DNA from 2 places in the Rhodoferax sp. GW821-FHT10B06 genome. Region 1 is predicted to be linked to the other one. Evidence: riboswitches for the same ligand, from Rfam matches in the RefSeq annotation. Region 1 holds a riboswitch; the other holds the start of a gene.

What was found. Region 1 has a riboswitch for glycine ahead of AC07O2_RS21450 (D-amino acid dehydrogenase). Riboswitches for the same ligand answer to the same signal wherever they lie in the genome.
Region 2: another riboswitch for glycine. It lies ahead of gcvT (glycine cleavage system aminomethyltransferase GcvT); the one in region 1 lies ahead of AC07O2_RS21450 (D-amino acid dehydrogenase).

What each region holds. Positions count from the first base shown of each region.
Region 1 is NZ_JBWKNO010000017.1:83,171-89,282, reverse strand. It holds gene AC07O2_RS21470 (ABC transporter permease) at 1-806, opposite strand, end outside; gene AC07O2_RS21465 (ABC transporter ATP-binding protein) at 799-1,671, opposite strand; gene AC07O2_RS21460 (ABC transporter substrate-binding protein) at 1,668-2,681, opposite strand; gene AC07O2_RS21455 (TauD/TfdA dioxygenase family protein) at 2,877-3,785, shown strand; glycine riboswitch at 3,887-3,995, shown strand; gene AC07O2_RS21450 (D-amino acid dehydrogenase) at 4,154-5,374, shown strand.
Region 2 is NZ_JBWKNO010000008.1:200,798-206,909, forward strand. It holds gene gcvP (aminomethyl-transferring glycine dehydrogenase) at 1-1,702, opposite strand, end outside; gene gcvH (glycine cleavage system protein GcvH) at 1,722-2,093, opposite strand; gene gcvT (glycine cleavage system aminomethyltransferase GcvT) at 2,119-3,243, opposite strand; glycine riboswitch at 3,295-3,418, opposite strand; glycine riboswitch at 3,428-3,527, opposite strand; gene AC07O2_RS14745 (HDOD domain-containing protein) at 3,575-4,438, shown strand; gene AC07O2_RS14750 (amidohydrolase family protein) at 4,505-5,782, opposite strand; gene AC07O2_RS14755 (EAL domain-containing protein) at 5,894-6,112, opposite strand, start outside.

The DNA.
Region 1 (6,112 bases):
TCCAGCAGCTCTAGCGCGAAGTTCCAGGCCACCCCGATGGCGGTGATGGCGATGATTCCGAAGTACATGTCGGGGATCAGAAAGCTGTACTGCGCGTAGATGATCAGAAAGCCCAGGCCCGACTTGGCGCCGACCATTTCGGCGGCCACCAGCACCAGGATGGCGGTGGCACTGGCCAGGCGGATGCCGACAAAAATCGTCGGCACCGAGGCCGGCAGGATCACCTTCAGGAACAGCTGGCGCGGGCTGGCGCCCATGGTGCGCGCCGACTTGATCAGCAGCGGGTCGACCTGTTTCACCGCCGAGATGGTGTTCAGCAGCAGTGGCCAGGAGCAGGCATACACCACCATCGCCACTTTGGACACCTCGCCTATGCCCAGCAGCAGGATGAACACCGGCAGCAGGGCCAGCGGCGCGGTATTGCGCAGCAGCTCGATCATCGGGTTCACAAACTGGCCCAGGCGCCGGTACCAGCCGATCGCCAGCCCGAGCGGCACGCTGTAGAGCACGGCCAGCGCAAAGCCGCCGAGGGCGCGCGCCAGGCTCGCCGAGGCATGCTGCCAGAGCTGACCGTTCAACGCCAGGGCCCAACCGGCGGCCAGCACCTCGCTCAGCGGTGGCAGAAAGGTGGAGTCGGTCAGCGCCAGGCGCGGCGCCAGTTCCCACAGCAGGGCCAGCGCCAGGACCAGAGCCGAGCGCCAGAGCGCGCTGCGGGTGTGCTGGTAGATGCGGTAAAGGCGCGCCCAGCGCGGCGCCTGGGGCAAGGCCAGCGGCGGGTGGCCGGCGGCGAGGCTGAGTTCAGACATGGAGGCTTTCCTTTAACGTGGGTAGCGTGGGTAGCATGGGTAGGGCTGCGATGCGGGCGCGGCGCTGCTGCCGGGCGGCGGCCACTTCGTCGTGCAGCAGCGACCAGATTGCGTGGCGCAGTTCGCCAAACAGTGGCAGAGAACGCACGTCCTGCGTGTCGGCGCGCAGTGCGTCCGGGATGTCCACAATCTGCTTGATACGGCCGGGCCGGGAGGTCATCACCGCCACGCGCTGGCCCAGCACCACCGCCTCGTCGATGCCGTGGGTGATGAACACAATGGTCTTGCCGGTGCGCTGCCATATGTCCACCAGCTCCTCCTGCAGGGTCTCGCGGGTCTGTGCGTCCAGCGCGGCAAAGGGCTCGTCCATCAGCAGCACCTGGGGCTCATAAGCCAGGCTGCGGGCAATCGCCACTCGCTGCTTCATGCCGCCCGACAGCTCGTGCGGGTAGCGGTTGGCAAACGCGCTCAGGCCCACCAGGTCCAGGTAGCTGGCGGCCTTGGCGCGGCGCTCGCGCAGGCCAACGCCGGCTATCTCCAGGCCAAAGGCCACGTTGTCCAGCGCCGTGAGCCAGGGGAATAGCGCGTACTGCTGGAATACCACACCGCGGTCACGCGCTGGGCCGGTGATGGCTTTGCCGTCCAGCAGCACGCGGCCGCTGGTGGGCAAGGTCAGGCCGGCCAGCAGGTCCAGCAGCGTAGATTTGCCGCAGCCGCTGGGCCCCACCAACACCAGGAATTCGCCGGCCCGCACCTCCAGCGAAACGTCGTCCAGGGCCACAAAGCGTTGCTCCGGGCCACCATCGTCAGCGCGCACGGTGAATTCCTTGCGCACATGCTCAAAGCGGATATTGCCGGCGCTCATTTTGCGGCTACCTTGGCGCCGGTGGCGTAGGGGTTGTAGGCATTGGTGTACAGGTCGGCGGGCTTGATCTGGCCGGGCTTGATGACCTCTTCCTTCACCAGCCAGTCGATCCAGACTTGCAGCTCCTTGTCTTGCACCACGCCGCCAATGGACGGCACGCCGGTGCTCTTCCAGTACTGGATGGCGTCGGCGCTTTCGGCGCGGCCGCGGGCCTTGATGATCTTCTCGAACGTGGCGCGCACTTCGGCCGGCGGCGTCTTGCGCGCCCATTCGATGGAGCGGGCCAGTGCGCTTATCAGGTGCTTGGAGGCCTTGGGGTTTTGCTCCAGGAACTTGTTGCGCATCACCAGCGAGCCGGCGGTGAAGTTGCCGAACAGTTCCTGGTCGGTAAACAGCGGGCGGATGCCGCCGCGCTCCAGTGCCTTGTCGCGCAGAATGCCGCCCAGCGTGGTGACGTCCACATGGTTCTGCCGCAGCGCCTGCTCGCCAGTAACCGGCGGCGTGATCACCAGGGTGACTTGTTTTGCGTCCTCATCGTTGAGCTTGTTGCGCTCCAGGTATTCGCGCACCATGAACTCGTGGTGGGCGCCCAGGGTGTTGACCGCCACTTTCTTGCCCAGCAGGTCGCGGGCGGTCTTGATCGGGCTGTCGGTCTTCACGTAATAGCCGGTCCAGGTGTTGTCGTCCACGCCGTAGTAGCCGAGCACGGCTTTCACCGGCGCCTTCTTGGCCAGCAGCTTGACCAGCGCGCCATTGAAGGCGCCACCGATATCGATGTCGCCGGTGACCACGGCCTGCACGTCCTGCGGGCCGCTGATGGTGTTGCCCACCCACTTGGCTTTCAGCGGCGCTAGATAGCCCAGACTTTCGGCCAGTTCAATCCAGACCACCTGGCCGGCCGAGCCCTGGTAGCGGATGTCGGTGACTTCCAGGGCCTCTTGCGCCAGGGCCTGGGCCGACAGCCCGAAGGCCACTGCCATGGCGGTGAATAGCTTGAAAACGGTTCGCATGCATGTCCCTTGGGAGTTGTCGTGAAGTTGCAGCGTAGATTGGCAAGGCCTACGCAACAACGAAGGAAATTGCGCATGCATATGCGCATCTGTGCGGTGTAGATGCACATGCGAATTCCGTGCTTTGGTTTCGGCACCGGGCTTCCTAGCATGGACAGGTGTTTTCTTAACCACCGTCACTCCAAAGGAAATTGCATGTCCGCTGTTCTCAATGCTCCCCAGGCTGAAGTCATTCCCACACTCGATATCCATCCTTTGGCGGGGCGGATTGGTGCACGCATACAAGGCGTGCGCCTGTCGGGCCAGTTGGCGCCCGAAACCTTTGCTGCCATCCACCAGGCGCTGCTGCAGCACAAGGTGCTGTTCTTCCGCGGCCAGCAGCATCTGGACGATGCCGAGCACCAGCTGTTTGCCGGGCGCTGGGGCAGCATCGTGCCGCACCCCACCGTGCCCTCGCGCAGCGGTACCGAGATTCTGGAGCTGGACTCGAACCACGGCGGCCGGGCTAATTCCTGGCATACCGACGTGACCTTCGAAGCCGCTTATCCCAAGGTATCGGTGCTGCGCGCGCTGACCATTCCGCAGCAGGGCGGCGACACGGTGTGGGCGAATACCGCCGAGGCCTACAAGCAGTTGCCGACCGAGCTGAAGGCCCTGGCAGATACCTTGTGGGCGGTGCATGGCAACGACTACGACTACGCCGCCACCCGCGTCGAAGTGGATGCCCACGGCGCCAAGCATTACCGCGAAGTGTTTACCTCGCGCCTGATCGAGGCCCGCCATCCGCTGGTGCGCGTACACCCCGAAACCGACGAGCGCAGCCTGGTGGCCGGGCATTTCCTGAAGCGCTTTGTGGGCTACAACACCCACGACTCGCAGCGCCTGTTCGAGATCTTCCAGCACCACATCACGCGGCTGGAAAACACCGTGCGCTGGCATTGGGCCGAGGGCGATGTGGCCATCTGGGACAACCGCGCGACCCAGCACTACGCGATCAACGACTACGGCGACCAGCACCGCGTGGTGCGCCGCGTCACCGTGCATGGTGACCTGCCGGTGTCGGTGCACGGCAGGCGCAGTGCGGCCGAGCCTGCGAAAAATTAGAGCGCGGTTCGGCCGGGTAAATCAGTCGGCCTTATGGGCGGATTCAATTGATTGACCGAGCCATTACGGTCCTGGGGTACGCGAACCCCATGCGATAATTGCGGCAGGTACCGGGAGAGTCTGGGGCCCTTGTTGCTCAACAAGTTTGCCCACAGCGCCGAAGGAGCAACCGCCCCGGAAACTTTCAGGCAAAAGGACCGGTACCTGTCACACACATCTGAAGAGCAACCGGGTTTCGTCACCCGGTTCACCGCAGGAGCAAGCGGCTTGGCTATGTGCCGGTCGTGAATCTCTCAGGTCCAAAACAGAGGGGCGATAGCTGCGCACGCTTGTTGCTATCCCCACTTTGACGTTTTGGAACTCTCATCATGAAAAAGTTTGCTGTTATAGGCGGCGGTATTACGGGCGTGACCACGGCATATGCCCTCGCAAAGCGGGGTTTCGCGGTCACTTTGTTTGAAAAACACCGCTATGCGGCCATGGAAACATCGTTTGCCAATGGCGGGCAGTTTTCGGTGTCGAACGCCGAGGTATGGAACCATTGGTCTACCGTGCTCAAGGGGCTGAAGTGGATGCTCAAGAGCGACGCACCTTTATTGGTCAACCCCAAGCCGAGCTGGCACAAGCTGGCCTGGTTTGCCGAGTTCATTGCTGCCATCCCGCACTACGAGAAAAACACGGTGGAGACCACCCGCCTTGCCATTGCTGCGCGTGAGCACCTGAATGCCTGGGCGGATGCGGAAGGGCTGGACTTTGACCACAAGCGCGAAGGCATTCTGCACATCTACCGTGACAAAGCCAGCTTCGACCATGCCGGCAAGGTCTCCAAATTGCTGGCCCAGGGCGGGCTGGAGCGCCGCGCGGTCACACCGCAAGAAATGCGCGCCATCGAGCCCACCTTGGCTGGCGACTACTACGGCGGTTACTTCACTGAAAGCGACACCACGGGCGACATCCACAAATTCAGCACCGGCATGGCCTTGGCGGCCGAGCGCCTGGGCGTGCAAACCCGCTATGGCCAGCACATAGATGCCGTGCAGAGCGATGGCAAACAGGTGACTGTCACTGCCAATGACGGTGCCCAGCGCCAGGCCCATGTTTTTGACGGTGTGGTGGTTTGCGCCGGTACCGCCAGCCGCGACCTGGCGGCGCAGCTGGGCGACCGCGTCAACATCTATCCCGTCAAAGGCTATTCCATTACGGTGAATTTGCAGGATGCACAAAGCCAGGCTGCTGCACCGATGGTGAGCCTGCTGGACGACGGCACCAAATTGGTCACCAGCCGCTTGGGTGTGGACCGCTTCCGCGTGGCCGGTACGGCGGAGTTCAATGGCTATAACCGGGATATCCGGGCCGACCGCATCCGTCCTTTGGTGGAATGGGTACAGCAGTGCTTTCCGGGTGTGCGCACCGAAAGTGTGGTGCCCTGGGCCGGGCTGCGCCCCATGATGCCCAACCTGCTGCCTCGGGTGGGCAAAGGCAAGCGACCTGGCGTGTTCTACAACACCGGGCACGGGCACCTGGGGCTGACTCTGTCGGCCGTGACGGCCGATATGGTGGGCGCCATCGTTGCCTCTAGCTACGCCTAGCCGGTTATTCGCTTAGGCGCACGTAGGTGGACAGCAGACTGCTTTTGTTGACCACACCCAGTTGTGCGCTGGTGCAGTAAGCGACCAGCAAGGATGCACCCAGCGCGGCCAACTGCACCATGGAGCCCTCTCGGGTCTATGGAGCCGCCGCTGGCGATGCTGAGCAGGGAGGAGCCGCTGCGGACCAGACTGGCTTGCACGGGAATATGGCCGTTGCCCAGCGCGACGGCTTCCATATAGTCGCTTGGGGCATTTCGTGGGGTGCGGTTCTGGGCCCAGGTGAGCAGCGCACCTGCCAGCAGTCCACCCAGACTGGGTACCAGTATGCGCTGCCAGGCTTGCAGTTGCATGGCAATGGCGACCAGGCCGCCACCTTGTCCCAGCACCAGGCGGTCCAGCTCGAACAACGCACTACGGAAACCAATGGTTACCAGTGTACCCAGCGCACCTGCAGGCACGGACCAAAAAAGCATGGCTGGCAATTCGCTGCCACGTCATCCTTGTTTCCAGCGCGCTGCCCATGCTTGGAGATGGGCTTGTATATGCATCATGCTTCGGTTTGAATGATTCTGCAGGCAGGGTGATGGCGCGCATACTTCGAGACCATCGCTGTGGCCGGCATGTAACCTGCTTGGGGGGCCTGCGATCACTAAATCTTAAGGCTCATAAGGGGCTCATACTTGTAACGTGTAGTATGGCGATCTTGTCTAGGCATATTTCTGTAATTGCTTTCTTCAA
Region 2 (6,112 bases), on a different contig from region 1:
TGATGCCTGCGTAGCCGGTGGCCTGGCTGAGCCAGGCGCAGAGCTGGCTGTTCAGCTCGGCATAACCCAGGCGCTGCTCGGGCGGGCTGAAGGGATGGATGTTGGCGAACTCGGGCCAGGTCACGGGCATCATCTCGCTGGTGGCATTGAGCTTCATGGTGCAACTGCCCAGCGGGATCATGCTGCGGTCCAGCGCCAAGTCCTTGTCGCTAAGCGCGCGGATGTAGCGCAGCATGCCGGTTTCACTGTGGTGGGTGTTGAACACCGGGTGTGTCAGGAAGGCGCTGCTGCGGCGCAGGGCTTCGGGGATCATCACCTCCACGCTGTTTTCCAGCTCGCTCAGGCGCGGCATGGGTTCGCCGGGTTTGACGAAGAAGGACCACAGCATTTCGATATCGCCACGGGTGGTGGTTTCGTCCAGCGAGATGCCCAAATGGGTTTTCAAGCGAAAACGCAGGTTGGCGCAGGATTGCTGTGCGCGGCTAGCTATTAAATTAGTAGCGTCACCGGTTTTGACGGTGATTGAGTCGAAGGCGTATTCGTTGGTTACCGCGTAGCCCATTTGCTGCAGGCCGCGCGCCAGGATGGCAGTCAAGCGGGCCACGCGCTCGGCGATACGGGTCAGGCCTTGCGGGCCGTGGTACACCGCGTACATGCTGGCCAGCACAGCCGGCAGCACCTGTGCGGTACAGATGTTGGAGGTGGCTTTTTCGCGGCGGATGTGTTGCTCGCGGGTTTGCAGCGCCAGGCGGTAGGCCGGGTTGCCGTGTGCATCCACGCTGACGCCCACCAGGCGGCCGGGCAGCGAGCGCTTGAACGCGTCGCGGCAGGCCATGTAGGCGGCGTGCGGGCCGCCGTTGCCCATGGCCACACCAAAACGCTGGGTACTGCCAATGACGATGTCGGCGTCCCACTCACCGGGGGGCACCAGCAGGGTCAGGGCCAGCAGGTCGGCTGCCACGCAGACCGCTGCGCCGCTGGCATGGGCCACGCCCACCAGGGGGCGCAGGTCGTGCACCATGCCGTTGGTGGCCGGGTACTGGGCCAGCACTCCGAAGAAGTCACCGCTGGCCATCAATTGGGGCAGGGTGATGACGGCGGTGCTGACCTTGACTTCGATACCCAGCGGCTTGGCGCGGGTCTGGATGACTTCGATGGTTTGCGGATGGCAGTCACCCGCTACGATGAACACATTGCTCTTGCTTTTGGCGCTGCGCTTGGCCAGGGCCATGGCCTCGGCGGCGGCGGTGGCCTCGTCCAGCATGGACGCGTTGGCAATCGGCATACCGGTCAGGTCGCAGACCATGGTTTGGAAGTTGACCAGCGCCTCCATGCGGCCTTGCGAAATCTCGGCCTGGTAGGGCGTGTAGGCGGTGTACCAGGCGGGGTTCTCCAGGATGTTGCGCTGGATCACGCCTGGCGTGTGGGTGCCGTAGTAGCCCTGGCCGATGAAGCTTTTGAAGACCTGGTTCTTGGCGGCAATGGCCTTCAGCTCGGCCAGTGCTGCCGCCTCGGTCACGGGCGCTGGCAGATCCATTGGCGTGCTGCGCGCGATGGAGCGCGGCACGATGCCGTCAATCAGATCCCGGCGCGAACTGGAGCCAATCACTTCCAGCATCAGGGTTTCATCAGCAGCGTCGATGCCGATGTGGCGGGCGATGAATTCGCTGGCGTTTTCTAGTTCGTGCAGGGAGGTCGTCATGGGGCAGGTCTAGGGAGGGTTAGGCGTTTTGGCTAAATGCGTTGTAGGCGGTTTCGTCCAGCAGGGCGGCGACTTGCGATGCATCCGACAGCTTGACCTTGAAGAACCAGCCGGCGCCCAACGGGTCGGTGTTGGCCAGGGCGGGGTCGGCGCGCAGGGCTTCGTTGACCTCGGTGATCTCGCCGGAGACAGGCATGTACACATCGGCGGCGGCCTTCACGGACTCGACCACGCCGGCCACGTCTTTTTGCGCGAAGCTTGCGCCGACGGCGGGCAGGTCGACGAACACTACGTCACCCAATGCGTCTTGCGCGTGGTGCGTGATGCCGACGGTGGCGGTGTCGCCCTCGATGTTCAGCCATTCGTGGTCTTCGGTGTACTTGATGCTCATGGGGGTGCTCCTGTAAAAAGTTGAATTAACCGCGAAAGTAATTGTTCGGGGTGAAGGGCATGGACGTGACTTCCATCGGCACGATTTTGCCTCGCACGATGGCGTTGATATGGGTGCCGATGGCGGCAAATTCTGGCGCCACGTAGGCCATCGCAATCGGCTTGTCTACCGTGGGGCCAAGCAAGCCGCTGGTGACTTCGCCAATCACGTTGCCTGCGGTGTCCTGCAAGGCTGTGTGTTCACGCACCGGGACGCGCTCCAGTGCCACCAGTCCCACACGTTTCTTGGTTGTAGCGCCCGGTTTACTTGCGAGTTGCGCTAGTATTTTGCTAGCGCCTGGGAAGCCGCCTTCACGCGCGCCACCAGCGCGGCGTACTTTTTGCAGGGCCCAGTTCAGGCCGGCTTCGATGGGGGTGGTGCTGGTGTCCAGGTCGTTGCCATACAGGCACAGGCCAGCTTCCAGGCGCAGCGAGTTGCGTGCGCCCAGGCCTATGGGTTGGACTTCGGGCTGGGCCAGCAGAGCGCGGGCCAGTGCCTCGGCCTGGTCTTGGTGTACCGAAATTTCAAAACCGTCTTCGCCGGTATAGCCACTGCGGGTCAAGAAGCAGGGGATGCCGGAAACAATGAAATGGCCGCCGGTCATGAACACCAGCTTTTCCACGCCGGGCGCCAGGCGCGACAGCGCGTCTACAGCCTTGGGGCCTTGCAGCGCCAGCAGCGCCATTTCCGGCATGGGGATGACTTCGCAATGCAGGCTGATCCGGGCCTGGATGTGGGCAATGTCCGCTGCTTTGCAGGCACCGTTGACGACGACGAAGATGTCATCTTCCGCCTGCTTGAAAAACATCAGGTCGTCGCGGATGCCGCCCTCGTCGTTCAGCAGCAGGCCGTAGCGCTGCTTGCCTACGGGCAGGTCGATCACGTCGACTGGCACCAGGGTTTCAAAGGCCGCAGCGGCATCGGGGCCGACCAGGCGTAACTGGCCCATGTGGGATACGTCGAACAGGCCGGCGGCGTTACGCGTGTGGTGGTGTTCGGCCATCAGGCCGGCCGGGTACTGCACCGGCATGCTGTAGCCAGCGAAGGGCACCATACGGGCGCCGAGCTCCAGATGCAGCGCGTTGAGGGGAGTGAGTAACAAATCGGCCATGGCGGTTCTTTCGGGGACACACAATCGGATCATGGCCTTTGACGGCCATGTGTGGTCCCCGCTGTCCGCTTTACCTGAGCGATTCGCCGGGCCGGCCTTGCGGTGGTGCAGGCCGACTGCGGGTTGCGCCTTCGGTGAGTCCGCTCGGGGCGGACTTCTCTCCAGTGGGGTGACGTTTGATGAGAAACGCTTGTCAGTCCTTTTGCCTGAGCGTTCAGGCCCACGTAGCGGGGCCCTGCGCCTTCGGCGGTTTTCGGGTGAAAACTCTCTCCTGACGGGGGGATTCTACCCAAGCGCAAGTCGGCATAATTCCGTGGACTAAGGGGGCGCGATGCAGCTGGCAGACATAGACCGAGAACTGGAAACCGCCAAGGCCAAGGGCGCCGTGCGGGATATCGTGATCCCGCCGTGCCCCCAGCTCTTGCTGGAGCTGCAGGGCGAAGTGCGGGGCGGCGACCCCGACCCCGCCGCCATCGCCCGCATTGCCAGCCAGGACGTGGCCATGGCGGCGGCGCTGATACGTTATTCGAACAGCCCGCTGTTTGCCCGCTCGCGCCCGGCCCGTACCGTTGGCGAGGCCATCGCCATGCTGGGCGTGAAGCAGACGGTGGGCGTGCTGACCGGCTTCTTCACCCGGCATGCGATCCGCGTGGATGCGGCCTTGCTGGAGCATTTCTGGGAAACCTCGACCCGCCGATCCCTGGCCATGGCCTACATCGCTCGCCATCTGTACGGCGTGGACGCCGACGTGGCGCAGACCTGCGGCCTGTTCTGCCATGTGGGCATACCGGTGATGTTGCAGGGCCTGAAGGGCTATGCCGGCACCCTGGCCGAGGCCCTGGCGCGGCAGGACCGCAGCTTTGTGGCAACCGAGAACGCCGCCCACAAGACCGACCACGCCGTGGTGGGCGCGCTGGTGGCCAAGACCTGGAAGCTGCCGCCCCTGGTGACGGCCGCCGTGCGCCTGCACCACGACTTCGACATTCTGCCGGTGGCCAGCGTCCCGCCCGAGGTGCGCTATCTGGTGGCCATGCTGCTGCTGGCCGAGCACCTGGTGGCCCTGCATGAGGGCACGCGCGAGTCGGACGAATGGGCCCGCCATGGCTCGGCCTGCATGTCGCACCTGCATATCGACCAGGCCGAGCTGCAACACTGGGCGGACGATCTCCACCCGGTGTTTGAAAACCTGGCCTAGTTTGCTATCAAGTTAATAGCTGCTTGCGCAGGTATTACCTGCGCAAGAGGCCTGTTTCGCATAAGTTTATGGACGCAGCATCCAGTCGGTTTGGCTGGGCCGGCCGGGCAGGTGCAGGCGGGCGGTGGTGGCCGGCGTCTGGGCCAGCAGCTGGCCCCGACGGTAGACCTGCAGGCGGGTGGCGCGCAGGCGAATCGCCTCTATCGGGTCTTGCGCCTGCAGCAGCACAAAGTCGGCGTTGCAGCCGGCCTCCAGGCCATAGCCATCGAGTTGCAGGATTTTCGCCGGGTTGGCTGTGACGGCCTGGAAGCACTGGCGCATCGCGGCCTGGCTGGTCATCTGCGCCACGTGCAGGCCCATGCTGGCGACTTCCAGCATGTCGCCGCTGCCCAGGCTGTACCAGGGGTCCATGGCGCAGTCCTGGCCGAAGGCCACGGTCAGGCCCTGGGCCAGCATCTCGGGCACGCGGGTCATGCCACGGCGCTTGGGGTAGGTGTCGTGCCGGCCCTGCAGGGTGATGTTGATCAGCGGGTTGCTGATGACGTTCATTTGCGCTTCGGCCATCAGCGGCAACAGCTTTGACACATAGTAGTTGTCCATGCTGTGCATGGAGGTCAGGTGCGAGCCTGTGACGCGGCCGTGCAGGCCCAGGCGGTTGGTCTCATAGGTCAGGGTTTCGATGTGGCGCGACAGTGGGTCGTCTGACTCGTCGCAATGCATGTCGACCAGCTTGCCCTGTTCTGCGGCCAGCTCGCACAGCAGCTTGACGCTGAGCGCGCCGTCGGCCATGCTCCGCTCGAAGTGGGGAATGCCGCCGACCACGTCCACGCCCATCTGCAGCGCGCGCTTGAGTTTGTCCATGCCGTTCGGGTCGCGCAGCACGCCGTCTTGTGGGAAGGCCACCAGCTGCAGGTCCAGGTAGGGGGCGACGCGGCGTTTCACCTCCAGCAGGGCTTCCACGGCCAGCAGGCGCGGGTCGCAGATGTCCACATGGCTGCGGATGGCCAGCAGGCCGTGGCCCACGGCCCAGTCGCAGTAGGCCATGGCGCGGTCCACCAAAGCCTCTTGCGTGAGATGGGGTTTGAGCTCGCCCCACAGGGCGATGCCTTCCAGCAAGGTGCCGCTTTGGTTGACGCGGGGCTGGCCGTAGCTCAGGGTGGCGTCCATGTGGAAATGCGCGTCCACAAACGGTGGGCTGACCAGCAGGCCCTGGGCATCCACGGTTTGCTGTGCGGGGGCCTGCAGGCCGGGGCTGACTTCCACAATCTTGCCGCCCTGTACCGCGATGGACATGCCGCTGCGGCCGTCGGGCAGGGTGGCGTGGGTGACGAGTAAATCCAGCATGCACATTCCTTTCAAAACACGGACCATGCAGCTTTCACGCCAAGGAGGGCGTGGCGGACTACATGGGAGCTCAGTCTGGATGCTATCAAATTGGCAGCTGCTGGCGCAGGTCTAGTCTGCGCTGGCGGCCAATAATTTATCCAAGGCTTCGATGGGCAGCGGACGGCTGAACAGATAGCCCTGGTAGGCCGCGCAGCCGTGCAGGGCCAGGAAGTCGCGCTGGGCCGTGGTCTCCACCCCTTCGGCAATCACCGCCAGGCCCAGGCTTTGGCCCAGGGCGATGATGGTGCGCACGATGGAGGCGTCGTTCACGTCTTCGGCAATGTCGCG